2 regions of the Streptomyces sp. NPDC054783 genome follow, and region 1 is predicted to be linked to the other one. Evidence: riboswitches for the same ligand, from Rfam matches in the RefSeq annotation. Region 1 holds a riboswitch; the other holds the start of a gene.

The links. A riboswitch is a leader RNA that binds a small molecule or an ion and turns the genes downstream of it on or off. The one in region 1 is predicted to bind guanidine.
Region 2: it holds a riboswitch for guanidine, as region 1 does, so the genes downstream of both, sugE (quaternary ammonium compound efflux SMR transporter SugE) here and ACWGJ5_RS21710 (MBL fold metallo-hydrolase) in region 1, are expected to answer to the same signal.

The regions. Positions count from the first base shown of each region.
Region 1 is NZ_JBSHAY010000012.1:12,655-20,285, reverse strand. It holds gene ACWGJ5_RS21720 (PP2C family protein-serine/threonine phosphatase) at 227-1,117, shown strand; gene ACWGJ5_RS21715 (hypothetical protein) at 1,467-1,706, shown strand; gene ACWGJ5_RS21710 (MBL fold metallo-hydrolase) at 1,687-2,565, opposite strand; guanidine-III (ykkC-III) riboswitch at 2,577-2,645, opposite strand; gene ACWGJ5_RS21705 (hypothetical protein) at 3,019-3,564, opposite strand; gene ACWGJ5_RS21700 (phenylacetate--CoA ligase family protein) at 4,125-5,387, shown strand; gene ACWGJ5_RS21695 (MFS transporter) at 5,423-6,655, shown strand; gene ACWGJ5_RS21690 (GNAT family N-acetyltransferase) at 6,652-7,631, shown strand, end outside.
Region 2 is NZ_JBSHAY010000017.1:168,241-175,871, reverse strand. It holds gene ACWGJ5_RS27810 (transglycosylase domain-containing protein) at 1-1,799, shown strand, start outside; gene sugE (quaternary ammonium compound efflux SMR transporter SugE) at 1,825-2,145, opposite strand; guanidine-III (ykkC-III) riboswitch at 2,179-2,257, opposite strand; gene ACWGJ5_RS27800 (GroES family chaperonin) at 2,310-2,669, opposite strand; gene ACWGJ5_RS27795 (DUF3618 domain-containing protein) at 2,713-3,042, opposite strand; gene bcp (thioredoxin-dependent thiol peroxidase) at 3,136-3,603, shown strand; gene ACWGJ5_RS27785 (HNH endonuclease signature motif containing protein) at 3,743-4,399, shown strand; gene ACWGJ5_RS27780 (HNH endonuclease) at 4,396-5,106, shown strand; tRNA gene ACWGJ5_RS27775 (tRNA-Leu) at 5,071-5,153, shown strand; gene rdgB (RdgB/HAM1 family non-canonical purine NTP pyrophosphatase) at 5,193-5,795, opposite strand; gene ACWGJ5_RS27765 (SGNH/GDSL hydrolase family protein) at 5,841-7,175, opposite strand; gene ACWGJ5_RS27760 (DUF445 domain-containing protein) at 7,398-7,631, shown strand, end outside.

The DNA.
Region 1 (7,631 bases):
TTTCGTGCCGTGGACCGGGTGGATGTGCTTTCGTGGTCTGCTCCATAGGCGGTGGAGTCTCGCCGGGCTCTCACCAGTGATCTTGACTGTGGTTGTCGCGAGCCTGGCGTTTTCCACCCCGAGAAAGATCGCTTTCAGTCGTCTCCTGACTGCCGTACCTGCCCTCGCGGCGTCGGTGTGGCCTGTGCTGCCCACTGTTCTGCTGGGGCTGGTCTGCGTTGCGATCATGATTGGGCTGAGCCTTGTCTACCCTGACCTGGGCACGTGGTTCACCGTGGGTGCCATTGCCGCGGTCACCGTGGCGGCCGCGTATACGTGCCGTGTCCGCATCCACCGGGAACAGGCGTTCGTCCAGCTCCGCCTCGTCGCCGACGCGGCACAGAAAGTGCTCTTGCGTCCCCTGCCCGGCCGGGTCGGTCGCATCGAGATCGAGTCGATGTACGTCGCAGCCGCCGCGCAGGCTCGCATCGGTGGGGACTTCTACGAAGCCGTCGCCACGCCATTCGGGGTACGACTGATCATCGGCGATGTGCGGGGCAAGGGCCTGCCCGCAGTGGGAGCGGCTGCGGCAGTGGTCAGCTGCTTCCGGGAGGCCGCGTACGACGAACGGACCCTGGAGGGCATCGTCCGCCGCCTGGACGTCAGCAGCACCCGGCACAGCTGTACGTTTCCCACCGGGGACCTGCTGGAGCAGTTCACCACGGTGGTGCTCGCCGAGTTCCCGCACCAGGGCGACCGCATCAGGCTCCTCAACTGCGGGCATCCTCCGCCACTGCTCCTGCATCAGGGCAAGCTCCACGTCCTGGACCCCACCATCACCTCGCCGATGCTCAACCTCGCCTCACTCATCGGCGCCGACTACACCACCGACACGATCGTGTGTACGCCCGGTGACCAGCTGCTCTTCTACACCGACGGCGTCATCGAGAGCCGCAACGGCGAAGGTGAGTTCTTCGCCCTGCAGGACTGGATGAGTCGCCAGACCGCGGCTGCGCCGAGGGTCCTGCTCGACACGCTTCACCGGGATCTCCTCCGGCACAGCGGCGGTGGGCTCAACGACGACGTTGCAGCACTCGCGGTGCGCATCCGTGACAGCTCACCAGGAGGGCCCGCCTGAACGACCCGAGTGTTCCGTTTCCTACGGTTGTTCCGTTTCCTGCGGTCCCGCAGCGTCGCTTCAGCGGGCACGGACGCCCTGCCTGCCCGGCATGGGCATGCCCAAATCCGGCTGTTCTGGCACGCTCTTCGGGGCCCGGTCCTGCCGTCCGGAGGGGTGAGCCCCCGAAGACCGGTCGACCGGTCGTATTGGCCGGGCGCCCGTCGCCGGCGATCACGCAGTGAATCCGGCGTCGGCGATCTGCGCAGGTCACATGACGCCGTCGGTCCGGTGCCCGCCGGCAGTTGCGCGGGAGCCGCCGCCCGGACCCTGGGGAACGGCGCCGTCATGTCCGTACGAGTAGAAGCACGTGAAAGAGATTCCGATCGCCTCGGAGCTTGGAAAGACCATCGAGCGGTGGACCAAGGGCGCCCAGCGGCTGCCGGTCCGCGGACCAAAGACCTCGGATGTCCACAGGCTCATCGACGGCACGATCATGCAGTGCGTGGAAGAAGGGCTGGACGACTCGGTGGGCCATACGGCGAGCAGCCCCGCCAGGTACTCCACCGTGGCGGGCGAGATCGCGGAGCTCAGCCGTTCGGGCAGATGACAAAGTGGGGGAAGGCGAGTCGACGGGGCTGGTCGCCGATCTCGTTGAGCGCGGCCCGGATCTCGTGCAGGTGGGCGGTGGTCATCTGCAGCGGGGGTTCTTGGGGCTGGTAGGTGGTGCGCACCGGGTAGTCCTCGCCCGGGTCGGTGGTCATCTCGATATGACAGCCCAGAACGTGGGTGACCGGTCTGCGTGCGGAGAACTCGATCAGGCGGTCGATCGTCCGTGCGAAGGCGGACCAGTCCTGAACGTAAAGTCGGCCGGGGTAGACCGTGTCGCCGGTGAGCAGGATCCCGGTCCAGGAGTCGTAGAACGTGACCGCTGCCTCGTGGTGCCCGGGGGAGGCCAGGCACTCGAGCACTCGGCCCCCCAAATCAATCTGTGCCACGGCGGTGGGGTCCTCGTCGAAACCGAAATACTTCCAGGCCTCGGTGATTTCTGCGTCGACCACCGTGGTGTCGGGGCGGTCGGAGAACTGGCCGTCGCCCGCGATGTGGTCGCCGTGTGCGTGAGTGTGCAGCACCAGCAGGTGATATTCCTGCCGGAGGTGGCGGGCCAGCCAGCCGTCGACGAGCTCGTCCACCACCCGGCGCAGGGGAAAGAATTCGGGGGCCGGGGTGGCTCCGGTGTCGATCAGCACCGCCTGGGCGTTTCCGAACAGCAGAAAGAGGAACGGCGCCTCGTAGTTGATCGCCATGTTCTGCCGCAGAATGATCGTGTGCTCGTCGTACGCGTAGACCTGGATGTCCGGGTCGGTGTTGTGCTTGGACGACGGTGAGCCGTGAATCCACCGGACGTCCAACTCCCGGGGCTGGGGAGCTGGAGTGCCGAAATCGATGAAGGGTGTGCCTGCGTCCATGACGTCTCCCGAGTGCGTCGTCTTGGCAGGCCGGGTACGGCGCACATCTCGTCCGGGGCAGGCATCCATGACGCCTCCGCGGTCACCGTAGCACGACACTGATCCACTGCTCTGTCGCCCTGCGCCCGTGCGGCGGCATCGCTTGCGTCGCGCTCGTCCCGCGTGTGTCGCGTTGCGGCGCGAGGATGCGGACGTGGTGCGCGTGGGTCGGGCCATGGGGTTTGTCGCTGGAGGGCCGAGTCCTGCCGGCCGCTGCGTACTGGGGCACGGGGTGGCGGTGCGCGTCCGGTCGGCGCCGCGGACCGTACCGGCGATCGGTGCGGGGGACGGCGGCGGGTCTCAGCAACGCGCACGCTCATGCGTCACCGGGGGTGGCTGCTTCCGTGCCGGGCAATTTCCGCGAGGTCGCATGTCCCAAGGGGGACGGTGGTCTCGTTCTGCCTATGAACGTCGTCAGCGAGGGTGGTGCGGGCCACGTGCGACGAGCGGGCGGCTGCCGTCTTCGGGCAGGACGACGAGGAAGCGCCAGGTTCCGTCTTCGACGCGGGCCAGGCCTATCGTCGTGGCGGCGTCGAATGCCTCAGCCGCGGGTTCCGCGCCTTCGGTCAGCGTGTCGAGCTTTGCGTAGTGCCGGGCCAGTGTCGCGGCTGGACCGTGGAGCCACAGGCGCACCGGCGCACCTCTCCGAAGCGCGGTGAGGAGGTCGTCGCGGGCCTCTGCCGGGGCGGCGGCCTGGAGCGTGTCGTGAAGTCGCTCCTGAGCGCATGGCTGTGTCGGAGCAGCTTCAGCTTCCAGGCGGCACTTCGGGCACGCCTGCGGGTCCGTCAGGTCGAAGAGGTGCCGATAGCGGGTGACCTGGTGCTCTGGGATGCCACAGAGTGTTCCGCTGTCGGCCGTCGCGTGCTCGACGCCGGGAACTCCGGTGACCTCGCCCGCGCCGAAGCGGGCGGCCTCCCGTGCGGTCGCGAAGGACCAGCCGTTGTTCGGACCAGGGATCATGCACGCGAGCATCCCACAACCGTCCCTCCCGGCCGGCTTGGTTTTGCGCTGCGGATGTTTCCGGCATCGCATGGTTCGAGTACCGGTGAGTCTGTGGCGGTGGTCGGCGTCACCGCGCTCCTGGCTGACGAAGCCGTTACCGCGGCACAGCCGAAAAGCGCTCCCTGATCGACTAACGCTCCCTAATCGACACGGTTGGGTTCCAGCCATAGCTCGGAGCGCCTTCGCCGGCCCCTTTCCATAAGGCTTCCTTCAGCTCCGTTCAACGAGCGGTTATACGTGGCCGGTTGATTGTGATCACCGTCTCCGCGTCTGCAGGAACCGAACGGCCGTGGAATACGTCCGTGAGGAATCAAAGCCCCCGCACGCGAGGCCAGTTGGCGCAAATTCGTCCCGCATAGTGAGATATCCTGGTGCACCGGGCGCCCCACTCGTGATGGGTGCGCCGCTTTTCACGCCTTCAGCGACACGGTCCGCGCCCGCCATGGTGGACCGGCTCCGTCGCGCCTCGCCGGCCATTTTCCGTGCCGGCGGCGGTCCACGCCTTCGAGCAGGAATTGATGCCAGTTCAACCATTCGCGGAACTCGTACGTTTCGCTCGCACCAACTCGCATTTCTATCGTGAGCTCTACGCCGGGCTTCCCGAGCACGTCACCCGTCCCACAGATCTTCCGGTGGTGCCCCAGGCCGACTTCTGGCGCGCCAACTCGCCCCGTGGCAACCGGCTGCTCACCGCTCCGCTGGACGAAGCGATCGTCTTCCGCAGCGGCGGGACCACCGGGTCGCCGAAGTTCTCCTACTACACCCGCACGGAGTGGCGGGAGTTCACGACCGCGTTCGGTTCCGGGCTGGTCCGTGCGGGGCTGCGGCCCGGGCACCGGGTGGCGGATCTCTTCTACGCGGGTGACCTGTACGCCAGCTTCAGCTTCGTCCTCGACTCGCTGCACCGCTCACCCGTGGCCAACGTCCGCCTGCCCATCGGCGGCGCGGCGCCCTGGGAGTCGACCGCGGCGACGCTGGAGGAGTTCCGGGTCCAGGTGGTCGCCGGTACACCGACCACACTGTGTTCGCTCGCGGAGCGCCTCACCAGCGCCGGCCGGACACTTCCGGACGTGGAGCTGCTGTTCTTCGGCGGGGAGTGCCTCTTCGGCGACCAACTCCCGCTGCTCCGTGCCGCGTTCCCGAACGCCCGGCCACGCTCCCTCGGATATGCGAGCGTGGACGCCGGTCTCCTCGGCGAGGCCGTGCCCGGCGACGACCCACGCGTCCACCGAGCGTTCACCCCGTACACGGTGGTCGAGATCCTCTGCGACGGCACCGACCGCCCCGTCGAGGCGAACGGCGTGCCGGGGCGGCTCGTCGTCACCGACCTGCGCAGGCGACTCATGCCGGTGCTCCGCTATCCGGCGGGCGACCGGGCCGAGTGGGTCGACCGGGACTCCGGTGTCTTCCGCATCCTCGGCCGCGCCGAGGAGGGCGTGCGGGTCGGTCCCGTCTCGTTGTACACCGAGGACGTCCATGACGTCGTCAAAGGAGCCGACGCGGCGGGCGAGGTGACTGGCCTGCAGCTGGTCGTGCGCCGACGGGACGGCCGCGACGGGCTGGTGCTGCGGCTCGCGATCGCCGACCCTGGCAAGGAACATGCCGGGCTGCGCGAGTCCGTCGTAGCCGCGCTCCTCGCTCAACGTCCCTTCTACGCAACCGCGACCACCGCCGGGCACGTGAACCCGCTGAGCATCGAGTGGGTGCGGCACCGGGACCTCGCGGTCAACTCCCGCTCGGGCAAGCTCATCCGTGTCGTCGACGAACGGCCGCACTCGTGACCGCGGCACCTGCACGTGGGCGTCGTCTGCCCCTCGTGCTGCGCAATCCGTCCTTCGGCAGGATCTGGGCCGGTCAGCTCCTCACCCAGGCTGCGAGCAGAATGTTCCAGGTCGGTGCGGTCTGGTGGCTGGTCGGCCGCGCGGGCGGCGGGCACCGCGGCCTGGCCTCGGGCTTGTTCCTCATGGTGAGCACACTGCCCGCGGTCGCGCTGGCTCCGGTGGTGGCGGGCATCGTCGCACGATGCGCACACCGGACGGTGCTGTCCGGCGCGGCGGCCGTGGCGGGCGCGTCGGCGGGTACGGCGGCCGTTCTGGCGTACGCCGGCATGCTGCCCGTGGCCGGCGCCTACGCGGTCGGGCTCGCGCTGGCCGCCTGCCAGGCGGTGTTCGATCCGTGCCTGACCACTTCGGTGCCGGAACTCGTCGAGGATGCGGACATCGAGTCGGCCACCGGTTTCGAACTGTCGACGCAGTCCGTCGCCGGGCTGTGCGGGGGACTGCTCGGCCCGCTCGTCGTCGACGCGGGCTCAGTGGCCGCCGTCATCGCCGCGTGCGCTGCCGCGTACCTGCTCGCCGCCCTGCTGGTCGGCGCCAGCCGCTTCCCGCGGACCGGGGCCGGGCACGGAGGCGCGGACGGGCCGCCTCCGAGGCGACGGGCGTTGCGCCCGGTCCTGGCCGATCTGCCCTTCATCCGGCGGGTGCTGGTCTGTTTCGCCGCCGCCAACGTCTTCACCACCGCCGTCTACGTCGTGATGCCCCTGTACACCCGGGAGGTACTGCACGCCACCGGCTCGACCGTGGCCTCGCTCGAGGCCGCCCTCGGCGCGGGCACCCTGATCGGATCCTTCAGCGGCGGGCGGCTGCCCGGCCGCCCTGTCGCCGTCGGCAGCGTGTGCCTCGCGGTGATGGCCACCGCCCTCGGCCTTCCGGGGCTGCTCGCAGGGCACGCGGCGGCGGTCGTCTCGATGGCCGTCGTCGGCTGGTGCGTCGGTGTGATCGGCGTGCGGTTCGTGGCGCTCTTCCAGCGACTGGTGCCTGCCGACGACAAGCCCGGGTTCTTCGCGGTCATGCAGGCGCTGCTGGGTGCCACCTTCCCCGTGTCCTCGCTCGTCTTCGGCGCGCTGGGCGACCATCTGGCGGCCCGCACGCTCTGCCTGGTCCAGGGCGCGGGTCTCGTACCGGTGGCGCTGGCGCTGTGGTGGCTGGGCGGCCGGGCCGAGGCCCGGCGGGCCCCCGTCGGACAGCCGTCGACGGGAGCAGCGACGTGAACGCCGGCCTGCACCCCGCGTCCGTCCACGACATCGCCGAACTGAGGCAGTTGTACTTCGAGGTGTACGGGCACGGATATCCGGTGCCGCTCGGCAGCGATCCGGTGGTCATGCACCGGCTGATCACCGACGGCACCGCGCACTGGCTCACCGCCCGCACCGGCGAGGGCACCCTGGTGGGCTCCGCCGTCGTACTGACCGAACCGGGCAGCCGCATCGGAAAGCTCGTCGGCCTCGCCGTACACCCCGGCCATCGTGGCGGCGGGCTCGCCTCCCGGCTGACCGGGGCGGTCTGTGCCACGGCTTTCGCCACGGGCGGCCTCGACTCGGTGTACGCCACCGTCCGCCTGGTCACCGAAGGGCCGCAGCACGTCGTCGTACGCAACGGCTTCCGGCCGCTCGGGCTCCTGCCGAACGCCGTCGAGGTCGAGGGGTGCGAGACGCTCGCGTTGTTCGCCCGTTACGCCGACGGTGTGCTGGAACACCGCGAACCGGTGACGAGCGTGCCCGAACGGCTGTCGCCGCTGCTCTCCGCCGTAGCCACCGGCGTCGGCATCGACTACGCCGGCACCCGGCATGTCCCCTCCCGTCGCGCGCTGGGCGCGGCCACCGGTGCCGAGCCGATCGAGCTGATCACCGCACCGGCGTTCGTGCGGCGGCGCTTCCTGGAGCTCTTCCCGGAGGCCGACGGCCGCTTCTTCCCGCTGCACACCCCCAACGCGGTCCTGGTCGCCGCCGATGGCAGCTTCGAGGCGTACGCCGACCTCGACGCCGTAGCGGGGAGCTGCGCGCTCGTCGCCGTCCATCCGCGTCCGGCCGCGGTGGCCGGCGCCCTCGAGGCGCTGATGGCCGCGGTCACCCGGGCCGGCGCGGACTACGCAGAGGCGCTGCTGCCGCTGGCCGACACCGAGGCCCTTGAGGTGTTCCTCGCCTCGGGCTTCGTGCCGAGTGCCGTCTACCCGGCGATGCGCCGCAT
Region 2 (7,631 bases), on a different contig from region 1:
CCTACGGCATCCAGTCCGCCGCCCAGGCCTACTACGGCGTGGACGCCCAGAACCTCGACCCGGCCCGCGCCGCCTACCTCGCCGCGCTCGTCAACGCGCCCAGCGAGTACGACGTCGTCGCCCACCCCGAGAACAAGGCGGCAGCCGTCGCCCGCTGGAACTACGTCCTGGACGGCATGGTCAAGAAGGGCTGGCTCAGCCAGTCCGAGCGCGCCGGGATGAAGTTCCCGATGCCGAAGGAGCAGACCGTCTCCACGGGCATGTCCGGCCAGCGCGGCTACCTCGTCGAGGCGGTCAAGCACTACCTGACCACCAACAACATCCTCACCGACGACCAGCTCGCGACCGGCGGCTACCGCATCACCACCACCATCCAGAAGAACAGGCAGAACGCCTTCGTCAAGGCGGTCAACGACCAGCTGATCGCCAAGCTGGACAAGAAGAACAACAAGGTGGACAGGTACGTCCGCGCGGGCGGCGCCTCCGTCGACCCGAAGACCGGCAAGGTCGTCGCCATGTACGGCGGCATCGACTACGTGAAGCAGTACACCAACGGCGCGACCCGCGGTGACTTCCAGGTCGGCTCCACCTTCAAGCCCTTCGTCTTCACCTCGGCGGTGCAGAACGCCTCGAGCACCCAGGACGGCCGCACCATCACCCCGAACACCATGTACGACGGCACCAACGAGCGGCTCGTCGAAGGCTGGAACGGCGCGCCCTACAGCCCGCAGAACGAGGACCAGAAGTCGTACGGCCAGATCACCGTCACCAAGGCGACCGACCTGTCCGTGAACGCCGTCTACGCGCAGATGGCCGCCGACGTCGGCCCGTCCAAGGTCAAGCAGACCGCGATCGACCTCGGTGTCCCCTCCGACACCCCGGACCTGTACCCGTCCCCGTCCATCGCCCTCGGCACCGCCACCGCCAGCGTGCTGGACATGGCGGAGTCCTACGCGACGCTCGCCAACCACGGCCAGCACGGCACGTACACCATGATCGAGAAGATCACCAAGGACGGCACGGACACGGTCAAGCTGCCCCAGCAGCCCGTCAAGCAGGCCGTCACCCGCGAGGCCGCCGACACCACCACCTCCGTCCTGCAGAGCGTGGTCGACAACGGCACCGCCACCGCCGCACAGGCCGCGGGCCGCCCGGCGGCCGGCAAGACCGGTACCGCCGAGAACGACACCGCCGCCTGGTTCGCCGGTTACACCCCGGACCTGGCCACGGTGGTCTCGGTCATGGGCCAGGACCCGGTGACGGCCAAGCACATGCCGCTGTACGGCGCCCTCGGCCAGCCCCGTATGAACGGCGGCGGCCCGCCCACCCAGATCTGGGCCCAGTACACGGCGGACGCGCTGAAGAACAAGCCGTCCTCCGACTTCGACCTCCAGCTGGAGCCGGGCGCCGACCAGCCGCAGCCGCCCAGCGCCACCGGCTCGGCCCCTCCGGGCACCACCGTCGGCCAGAACAACGGCGGCACCACCGGCACCCCCACCGGCGGCCCGACCACCAGCCCGACCACCGGCGGCACCACCGGCACCCCCACCACCGGCGGCCCGACCACCACCGGCGGCACCGGCACCACCGGCGGCGGCACCACGACCGGCGGTGGTACGACCACGACCGGCGGTGGTACGACCACGGGCGGCGGCACCGACGGCGGCGGCACGACCGGCGGTACGACCACCGGCGGCGGCACGAACGGCGGCGGCACGACCACCGGCGGCGGCACCGACGGCGGCGGCGGTACGACAGGCACGGCCGCCGGCGCCGGAGGCGGCGACCCAGCCATCTGACCCTCGGTGACGCCCCGTTGACGTGTCAGTGACCGCTGGTCGCCTTCAGCCCCACCACGGCGACCAGCAGCAGACACACGAAGAAGATCCGGGCGGCGGTGACCGGCTCACCCAGCACCACCATGCCGAGCACCGCCGCACCGGCCGCTCCGATGCCCACCCACACGCCGTACGCGGTACCGATGGGCAGGGACTTCGCGGCGTACGACAGCAGAACCATGCTCGCGACGATCCCCGCGCCGGTGAACACGCTGGGCACCAGCCGGGTGAAGCCCTCGCTGTACTTCATCCCGATCGACCAGCCCACCTCCAGCAGACCGGCGACGACAAGCAGAACCCAGGCCATGACAGGCACCTCCGGAAGGAATCTCTGAACGGGGGTGCGTCGTCTTTGCCTGAGGTCGGGGATCCCGGTACGGCGCGTCTCGTCGGGCTGACGCCTTCGAACATAGCAAAGGAACGACAAAGGGGCCGGTGACCACGGTCACCGGCCCCTCTACCGGAACGGACTCAGAGATACAGACCGGTGGAGTCCTCCGACCCCTCGAAACGGTCCGCGGCCACGGCGTGCAGATCCCGCTCGCGCATGAGCACGTACGCCACACCCCGCACCTCGACCTCGGCCCGGTCCTCCGGATCGAACAGAACCCGGTCACCCGGCTCCACGGTCCGTACGTTCTGCCCGACCGCGACAACCTCGGCCCAGGCCAGCCGCCGCCCGACCGCCGCGGTGGCGGGAATCAGAATGCCGCCCCCCGACCGCCGCTCGCCCTCACCGGTCTCCTGCTTGACCAGAACCCGGTCGTGCAGCATCCGGATGGGAAGCTTGTCGTGATGGGGGGTGCTGTGCTGGTTTCTGTTGGCGCTCACGCCTCGAACCTACCTGTCTTCGCCACGCCGGGCTGCGCCCGGGTCAGCCCTTGCGCCGCCTGCTGCCCACGGCAAGCAGCCCCACCACGCCGACGGCCAGCAGCGCGACGGGCACCACCCGCGCCAGCCGCACCCCGCCCTCTTCATCGACGAACTGCGCGCGCACCTCACTCACCACCCGGTTGACCTGCACGTACGCCCGCCCGACCGTGTGATCGATATTGGCGACGACCTTGGCCCTGGCGTCCCCGATGATCGTCTGCGGATGCACCCGCACCCCGATCTCGTCGAGCGTCTCGGCCAGCACTTCGCGGCGGCGCTTGATGTCCGCCTCGATCTGCGCCGGGGTTCTGGTGTCCGACGTGTCCGCCACCGTACGGCCTCCGAAGTCTCCTGATGCTGTCCCGGACAGTCTGTCAGCTTCTCCTCCCGGCGCACCGCAAGGCCCCCCGGTTACCCTGGCCCGATGAGCGAGCGACTCCAGCCGGGGGACGTGGCCCCCGCCTTCACCCTCCCCGATGCCGACGGCAACGAGGTCTCCCTGTCCTCCCACAAGGGCCGCAAGGTCATCGTCTACTTCTACCCGGCCGCCCTGACCCCCGGCTGCACCAAGCAGGCCTGCGACTTCACCGACAACCTGGACGTCCTGGCCTCCGCCGGCTACGACGTGCTCGGCATCAGCCCCGACGCCCCGGAGAAGCTGGCGAAGTTCCGCGAGAAGGAGTCCCTGAAGGTCAGGCTGCTGGCCGACCCGGAGAAGACGGTCACCGAGGCCTACGGCGCGTACGGCGAGAAGAAGAACTACGGCAAGACGTACATGGGCGTCATCCGCTCCACGATCGTCGTGGACGAGGAGGGCAAGGTCGAACGAGCCCTCTACAACGTCCGCGCCACGGGCCACGTGGCCAAGATCATCAAGGATCTGGGGATCTGAGGATCCCTTTCAGCTGCTGGCGGCCCGCACCGGAATGACCTGGTGCGGGCCGCTTCCTCTATTCCGTGCGTGACTGTCCGATAACCGGTTCGTTACTCCGTACGGGCAGCGAACGCACGCCCGGAACGGAGGGGGCTCGATGGGGGCCAGTGCATACACGAGGGAGCGGCTGGAGCAAGCGGCTCGCGGGGCGCGGACGTTGTCGGAGGCGCTGGAGAGGTTGGGGGTGGATCCGAGGAGTTCGACGCGGCGGTATGTCTGGGAGCGGATGAAGAAGCTCGGGGTGGATACGTCGCACTTCGAGCGGGAGGGGGTGAGGTGGACGCGGGAGGTGCTTGAGCGGGCGGTCGCGGCATCGACCAACATGTGCGAGGTGCTGCGCCATCTCGGCCTGGAGGTCGTCGGCGGCCACCACACGCACATCAGCCGCAGGATCAAGGCGTACGGGATCGACACCTCGCACTTCCAGGTGCCGACCCAGAGAGGGAAACCCTGGCGCGCCCGAACGCCGGAGGGCCTGCTCGTCGAGCAACCTGTCGGCCAGGCCCGGCGTGTCCCGAGCGACCGGCTCAAGTGGGCGATGACGTCCGTCGGCTTGCCGGAGCGCTGTGCCCGATGCGGTACAGAGCCGGTGTGCCGGGGCCGCCCGCTCCCTCTGGAGATCGATCACATCGACGGCAACTGGCGTGGCAACCGCATCGAGAACCTTCGGTTCCTCTGCCCCAACTGCCATTCGACCACGGACAATTACCGGGGGCGCGGCAAGGGCCGTGCCCAGGGTGGCGGCGCCGTATGAGCAGCGGCGCGCAGTACACGCGCGAGCGGTTGGCCGAGGCCGCCGAGCGGTGTGCGAGCCTCGACGAGGTCATCGCTTTCTTCGGCACCAGCCCCTACGGCAAGCTGCGCCGATACCTCGTGCGGCGGTTCGCGTACTTCGGTATCGACATCTCGCACTTCTCCGACTCCGGCAGGCCCGGCCGCCCCGCGCCCGAGGAACTGTGCGCAGCGGTCGCCGAGTCGGTCTCCATCGCAGAGACGTTGCGCCGTCTTGGGCGCCCGGATACCGGCACGCAGCGTGCGCTGCTGCGTGAGTGGGTCGCCGAGGGGGACGTCTCGACCGCGCACTTCCTGGGGCAGGCGCACCAACGAGGCAAGACCCAGACAGACCGCGCTAAGCGCCCCGAGCATGTCCTGGTCAAGCACGACGGTCGGCGTCGGACACGAACCCATCTGCTGCGCCGAGCGCTCCACGAGGTAGGTGTACCGGAGCAATGCGCCGAGTGCAGCGTTGGCCCCGAGTGGCTCGGGCGGCCCATGACACTGGAAGTCGATCACATCAGCGGCGACTGGAGCGACGACCGGCGCGAGAACTTGCGACTGCTCTGCCCCAATTGCCACGCAGTCACCAGTACATGGTGCAGAGGCGGGAGCCGAAGCCGTACGCATCCCGGTAGCATGGGCGGTCACGCGGCCGTTGCTGAATGGTATAAGCAGAGGTTTTAGGTGCCTCGGGGCATTTGCCCATGTGGGTTCGACTCCCATCGGCCGCACGCGCAGAGGGGCCGTCCTTGGACGGCCCCTCCCGTGTGTCAGCCCAACAACTCCCGAACCACCGGCACCAGCGCCCGGAACGCCTTCCCCCGGTGGCTGATCGCGTTCTTCTCCTCGGGGCTCAGCTCGGCGCAGGTCCGCGTCTCGCCCTCCGGCTGGAGGATCGGGTCGTAGCCGAAGCCGTTGGTGCCGACGGGCGCATGCCGGAGCACACCCCTCAGCCGGCCCTCGACCACCCGCTCGCGCCCGTCCGGCAGTGCCAGGGCCGCCGCGCACGCGAAGTGGGCCCCCCGGTGTTCGTCCGTGATGTCGGCGAGCTGGGCCAGGAGCAGGTCCAGGTTGGCCTTGTCGTCGCCGTGGCGGCCGGACCAGCGGGCGGAGAAGATGCCGGGGGCGCCGCCGAGGACGTCGACGCAGAGGCCGGAGTCGTCGGCGACCGCGGGCAGGCCGGTGGCCTGGGCGAGGGCGTGGGCCTTGAGCAGGGCGTTCTCGGCGAAGGTGACGCCTGTTTCCTTGACGTCGGGGACGTCGGGGCAGGCGTCGGCGCCCACCAGCTCGTGGGGGAGTCCGGCCTCGGCGAGGATGGCCCTCAGCTCGGTGATCTTTCCGGCGTTGCGGGTGGCGAGGATCAAGCGGGTCATGCCAGTCAGTATCCCGGTCATCCCGTCGGTGTTCCTCGCCCGTACCTACAGCTCCGTCTGCCCCGCGCCCCTGAGCGTGTTCAGGTCGAAGACGCCGGCCATCCTGGCGAAGCCCAGGTCGCTGGGGTGCAGGTGGTCGCCGGAGTCGTAGTCGGGGCGCAGGCGGCGGGGGTCGTACGGGTCGCGGAGGGCCTTGTCGAAGTCGATGACCGCGTCGTAGACCCCGCCTGCCCGGATTTCGGCGTTGACCTGCCGGCGTACCGCCTCGCGGGCCGGGGTCCAGCCGCGGTGGCCCCGGTAGGGCATGAGCGTGGCGCCGACGACTTTCAGGCCGCGGGAGTGGGCCTCGCGGACGAGGGTGCGCAGGCCGGTGATGATCTTGTTGGGGTCGGCGAGGCGGGGGTTGCGGAGGATGTCGTTGACGCCGAGGTCGATGACGACGGCCTTGACGTTCGGGTGCGTGAGGGCGTCGCGGCCGAAGCGGCCGAGGCCGCTCTGGTTCTCGGCGGGCCGGCCGAGTCCGTCGGCGAGGACCTGGTTGCCGCTGATGCCCTCGTTGACGACGCTGTAGCGGGGTACCTGCCGTCCGCCTTCGAGTGCGGTGCGCAGCCGGCCGGCGAGGATGTCGGGCCAGCGGTGGTTGGCGCCGACGGTGGAGGTGACGCCGTCGGTGATGGAGTCGCCGAAGACGACGACGGTGCCGTCGGTTTCGTTGCTGAGGACGTCGAGGGTCGTCAGGTACCGCCAGTGCGGGGTCTGTTGGGTGTAGGGAGTGCCGGTCGCGTCCTCGGTGGCGTCGCCGTCGGCGACGTAGGAGATCTGCCGGGCGTGCGGGTGGTAGGTGACCGGGCCGGAGGGGGTGGGGGAGTAGGTGGTGACGAGGACGTCGCTGTCGTGGGGGACGGTGAGGCGTACGGCGTCGCTGACGATCTGTTCGCCGGCGGGTATGACCACGCTGGTGGCGCCGTTGAAGGTGAGGCGGCGCATCGAGTCCGGGTCGGCCGCGGCGGTGCCGTCTCCGGCGGAGAGCGCGAGGGAGGCGTGGGTGATGGTCAGCGGCTCGTGGCCGTAGAGGTTGGAGAGCGTGATCCGGGCGCTGGTGCCGCCGGTGCTGGTGTGGACGATGTTGCGTACGGAGCGGCCCGCGAGGCCTCCGGTCTCGGTGCCGGGTTCGCCGCCCACCGGGGAGGCGGACCAGGCGCCGACCCAGGTGCCGGTGGAGGCGGGGGCGACGGAGGAGCCGTGGTGGGGGCGGTCGTCGGTGAGGGCGCCGCGCGGGGTGCCGCCGTCGGCCGCCACGGTGAGGTAGATGGCGGCGGACACGGCTGCGACCAGTGCGATGAGCGCGCTGAGTACGGCATAGCCATGACGCTTGGTCACGCTTGTGTTGTTCTCCTCGGGGATGGGAGCCCGAGGCTCCGATCTTGATGAGCCCATGATGCGGCATGGGGTGGGGAGAGCTGTCAGGGCCCTGCCCAAACCCCCTTTCTTACAGACGCCGGGAACTCTTGTTCCGTTCCGGGAGTCGGTCAGGAAGGGACAATTGTGTGCGGGATCACCGAACGGGATCACCGAGCGGGTGGAGCTGAACGGGTGGAGCCGATGGAACCGACCGAGACGGAAGCAGCGCCGGCGCGGGGTGTGTCGTACAAGACGATGACGGCCTTCACCCCGGCCGACGAGGAGCGCCGGCGCGGGGTGCGGCGCATGAAGGTCACGGCGACCTGCCTGCTGTTGTTCGTGGCGGTGGTCTACGTCCTGGCCAGGCTCGCCTCGCACGAGGGCGCCGGGCCGTGGGCGGGCTATGTGGCGGCGGCCGCCGAGGCCGGCATGGTG